DNA from 2 places in the Streptosporangium sp. NPDC001559 genome. Region 1 is predicted to be linked to the other one. Evidence: riboswitches for the same ligand, from Rfam matches in the RefSeq annotation. Region 1 holds a riboswitch; the other holds the start of a gene.
The links. A riboswitch is a leader RNA that binds a small molecule or an ion and turns the genes downstream of it on or off. The one in region 1 is predicted to bind glycine.

Region 1 (2,379 bases):
TTCTCGTCGGCCGCCAGCAGGGCGATCCGGCCGCGCAGGTCCTCAAGGCCGCGAACGTGCGCGTAGAGGCTGGCGTCCTTCACCCCGAGCCGTCGTGCCACCGCCGACATGGTCAGCCGGTCGAACCCGACCTCGTCGGCCAGTTCGGCACCGGCGAGCGTCACCCGATCCGTCGTCAACCCGGCCCGTGCCATACGCGCCCCTCTCTCCTAGAACCCCTAGACTGTAACTAATCTTATTAGCTTCTGTCTAATGGTATTAGTTTCACCGGGCGCACGGCAGTACGGCACGGCGGTTCTCCAAGGTCAGCGGCGGGTGCGCAGACGGGAGGAGGGCAGGTCGTGACGGCCGGAGACGAACTCCTGGAAGGCGATCTTGACCTTGATGACCGGGCTGCGCCAGCGCTCCTCACGGCGCTGTGCCCTGGCCAGCTTCCAGGGCCTCGGCCTTCGGGAGCCCGGAGCGAAGAACCAGTGGGCCCAGGGAGAGCCGGGCCGGGCCAGCCGCAGCGCCCCGACGATCAGCAGCAGCGGGACGAACAGGCCGACCATGCCCGTCCAGATCTTCCCCTTCAGCAGGGTGACCACGGCGAGCATCAGGTTGAGCACGAGGAAGCCGACCGCGAGCCACGTCCCCTGCGGCGTGCCGTCCGGCCGTTCCCAGCCCAGCGGGCGCAGGCCGAGCAGGAGCAGGCCGGTGACGGCGATCGCGATGAACACCGCGTCGACCGACGTGCGGCCCTCCTCCTCCCAGTAGACGTCGTGCAGGTGCAGGATCAGCGCGAACTCGTCCAGGATGAGGGCGGCGCCCACCCCGAAGACGGCCGCGGTCAGGGCGTACCACCCCTGGGAGACGCCGGAGACGAGCAGGCCGGAGACCCCGCCGAGCATGGTCAGCACCACGCCGAACACCACATGGTGGATGTGCATGTCGCCGACGCTGACGTTGCCGAACCACCCGATCTTCGCGCGGATGAGCCGGACGTTGATGCGGGTGAAGACGAAGGCGACGATCAGCGCGACGAAGAAACAGAAGAGCGGTAGCCGTCCTGTTTCCACGATTCGATGTTGGAACAAATCCCCCACTGCACCTTCAGGTTATGCGAGAGCCGTCATGATCACGCCTAACCGGACACTCTGTCCTGACCCGGGGATTTCGCTCGGCCCTCGCCTACGGTTAGGCTGGCCGGGACACCGACGAGCCCGCGCGGGAGAGCGTCCTGACATCCAGGCCAGGACCCCTGAAGGAGCAAGCCCTCCCCGCAAACCTCTCAAGGCAAAGGACCGCGTGGGTAGGTGCCTCTGGAAAGCAGGCCGTACGGCCTCGCCGAAGGTGAAAGTCCGGCAAAAATCGGGCGAAGCTCTCAGGCATCCATGACAGAGGGGGAGGATGCTTCTCATCCGACCCCTGTCTGAGGTGCGAACATGTCCCGACCCACGCCGCTGCGCGGTGTTCACGAGGCCCTCGGCGCGACGCTGACCGACTTCGCGGGCTGGCTGATGCCGCTGCGCTACGGAAGCGAGTCCGCCGAGCACAACGCGGTCCGTCAGGCGGCCGGCCTGTTCGACCTCTCCCACATGGGGGAGATCTTCGTGACGGGCCCGCAGGCGGGCGAGGCCCTCGACTACGCGCTCGTCGGCCACATCTCCGCCCTTGAGCCGGGACGCGCCCGCTACACGATGATCGTCGATCCCCAGGGCGGCGTGCTCGACGACCTGATCGTCTACCGTCTGGCCGACCAGGAGTACATGGTCGTCGCCAACGCCTCCAACTATCCCCGGGTCGCCGCCGAGCTGACCGAGCGCGCCGGGGCCTTCGAGGCCGCGGTCGAGGACCGCTCCGAGCAGTACGCGCTGGTCGCGGTGCAGGGGCCGCGCTCCCGCGAGATCCTGGGCGGGCTCACCGACGCCGACCTCGACGGCCTGAAGTACTACGCGGGCCTTCCCGCGACCGTCGCCGGGCTCTCCGCCCTCGTCGCCCGCACCGGCTACACCGGCGAGGACGGCTTCGAGCTGTTCGTCGCCGCCGACGACGCCGAGCCGCTGTGGGCCGCGCTCACCAAGGCGGGCGAGCCGTACGGCCTGCTGCCCGCCGGGCTGTCGGCGCGTGACACCCTCCGTCTTGAGGCGGGGATGCCGCTGTACGGCAACGAGCTCTCCGCTGATCTCACCCCGTTCGACGCGGGGCTCGGCCGTGTGGTGAGGTTTGACAAATCAGGCGACTTCGTCGGCAGGGCCGCCCTTGAGCCGCTCAAGGACGTCCCCCCGGCCCGCCGCCTGGTGGGACTGATCGCGACCGGCCGCAGGGTGCCCCGCCACGGGTATCCGGTGGTCTCCGGCGACGGCACCGTCGTCGGAGAGGTGACCAGCGGAGCGCCTT
Region 2 (2,379 bases), on a different contig from region 1:
GGAGGACGAGGTGGAGAAGTTCAGGGAGTTCCTTGACACGATCACGCCCGAGGACTTCGGTCGCGCGGGGTAGGTATTTCGGTGCATTTACGCTTCACGACGCGCCGGGGAGGGTCGTTGACTGATCTTGGCCCCAGTCCTACGGTGCAAGTGAAACCCGCGGCTGTGCGCAAACCCCCAGATCAGGCCGTGGGATGAGAGAAAGCCGGAGGTCCGCGTGGCGGTCAGCAGCGGCGAGGGTAGAAACGCCGACCAGGATGACCCGGAACGGCGCGGGGAGGCACGTCAGCGTGCGGGCGAAGAGGGCCTGCTGTTCGACGGGCAGCCGGTGAAACTGCCCGCCGACATCGGATACCGCGGTCCCACCGCCTGTGCCGCGGCCGACATCACCTATCGGCAGCTGGACTACTGGGCGCGCACCGGTCTGGTCGAGCCCACGGTCAGGGCCGCCCACGGTTCGGGTTCCCAGCGCCTGTACGGCTTCCGCGACATCCTGGTGCTCAAGGTCGTCAAACGGCTGCTCGACACGGGCGTGTCCCTCCAGCAGATCCGCATCGCCGTCCAGCACCTGCGGGACCGCGGCGTCAACGACCTGGCCCAGATCACCCTCATGAGTGACGGGGTGAGCGTGTACGAGTGCACCTCACCCGACGAGGTCATCGACCTGCTCCAGGGAGGGCAGGGCGTCTTCGGCATAGCCCTCGGCCGCGTCTGGCAGGAGGTGGAGGGCTCCCTGGCCGACCTGCCAGGAGAGCGCGCGGAGTCCGGCCAGAGCCCTTTAGGCGATCACCACGCGGATGAACTGGCCCGTCGTCGCCGGGCTCGCCGCACCGGGTAAGGTTGTCTCGCTGCTGACTCTGCGCGGGAGAGACCCCGGCATGATCGGGGCGCCGAAGGAGCAACCTCCCCGGAATCTCTCAGGCACCCGGTACCGCGCGGGCGAGGCGACTCTGGAAAGCAGGCACGCCCGCCAGGCGCGTCTCACCGACGGGGAAAGCCTTCCACGCACCGGAAGGTGAAGCTCTCAGGTCGCGATGACAGAGGGGGAGATCCGGCATACGCCCGCGCCCAGCGCCGGTCTCCAACGTCTCGGGAGGCTTCCCATGACCGACCTGTCACCGCTCAGCGAGCTGACCCCCCCGCCGTTCGCCACCCGTCACATCGGGCCCGCGGACGCCGACCAGACCCGCATGCTCGAGGCGGTCGGATTCGCCTCGACCGCCGACCTGGTCGCGGTGGCCGTCCCCGAGGCCATCAGGGCGAAGGACAGGCTCAACCTCCCGCCCGCCGCGAGCGAGACGGAGGCCATCGCCGAACTGCGCGCCCTCGCCGGGCGCAACACCGTGCTCACCTCGATGATCGGCCTGGGCTACCACGACACGATCACCCCGGCGGTCATCCGCCGCAACCTCCTGGAGAACCCCGGCTGGTACACCGCCTACACGCCCTACCAGCCCGAGATCTCCCAGGGGCGCCTTGAGGCCCTGCTCAACTTCCAGACGGTCGTCTCCGACATGACCGGTCTCGACGTGGCGGGCGCCTCCCTGCTGGACGAGGCCACCGCCGCCGCCGAGGCGATGACGCTGGCCCGCAGGGCGGTGCGCGGCTCCTCGAACGTGTTCGTCGTCGACGCCGGCTCGCTGCCGCAGACCAAGGCCGTGCTGCGCACCAGGGCCGAGCCGCTCGGCATCGAGCTGGTCGAGAGCGACTTCACCGAGGCCCTTCCCGACTGTTTCGGTGTGCTCGTGCAGTACCCCGGGGCCGACGGCGAGATCAGGGACTTCCGCGCCGTCGCCGAGGCCGCCCACGCGCGCGGCGCCCAGGTGGTGGCCGCCGCCGACCTGCTGGCCCTGACCCTGCTGGCCGCCCCCGGAGAGCTCGGCGCCGACATCGCGATCGGCTCCTCGCAGCGCTTCGGCGTCCCGCTGGGCTTCGGCGGCCCGCACGCCGCCTACATGGCCGTCCGCGACGGCCTGCAGCGGCAGATGCCCGGCCGCCTGGTCGGCGTCTCCCAGGACGCCGACGGCCGGCCCGCCTACCGCCTGGCGCTGCAGACCCGTGAGCAGCACATCCGCAGGGAGAAGGCGACCAGCAACATCTGCACCGCGCAGGTGCTGCTCGCGGTCATCGCGGGCATGTACGCCGTCTACCACGGCCCCGAGGGCCTTCGCAGGATCGCCAGGCGCGTCCACCGGCACGCCGTCGTGCTGGCCGCGGGCCTGCGCCACGGAGGCGTCGAGGTCGTCCACGACGCCTTCTTCGACACCGTGCTCGCCCGGGTGCCCGGCCGTGCCGCCCGGATCGTGGCCGCGGCCCGCGACAACGGCGTCAACCTGCGCCTGGTCGACGCCGACCATGTCGGCGTCACCTGCGACGAGC

Region 2: another riboswitch for glycine. It lies ahead of gcvP (aminomethyl-transferring glycine dehydrogenase); the one in region 1 lies ahead of gcvT (glycine cleavage system aminomethyltransferase GcvT).

Annotation. Positions count from the first base shown of each region.
Region 1 covers NZ_JBIAVG010000001.1:129,411-131,789, forward strand. The annotation lists gene ACFYY8_RS00590 (TetR/AcrR family transcriptional regulator) at 1-194, opposite strand, end outside; gene ACFYY8_RS00595 (hypothetical protein) at 306-1,058, opposite strand; glycine riboswitch at 1,198-1,296, shown strand; glycine riboswitch at 1,299-1,383, shown strand; gene gcvT (glycine cleavage system aminomethyltransferase GcvT) at 1,425-2,379, shown strand, end outside.
Region 2 covers NZ_JBIAVG010000019.1:26,043-28,421, forward strand. The annotation lists gene ACFYY8_RS34330 (bifunctional nuclease family protein) at 1-73, shown strand, start outside; gene ACFYY8_RS34335 (MerR family transcriptional regulator) at 218-838, shown strand; glycine riboswitch at 853-944, shown strand; gene gcvP (aminomethyl-transferring glycine dehydrogenase) at 1,104-2,379, shown strand, end outside.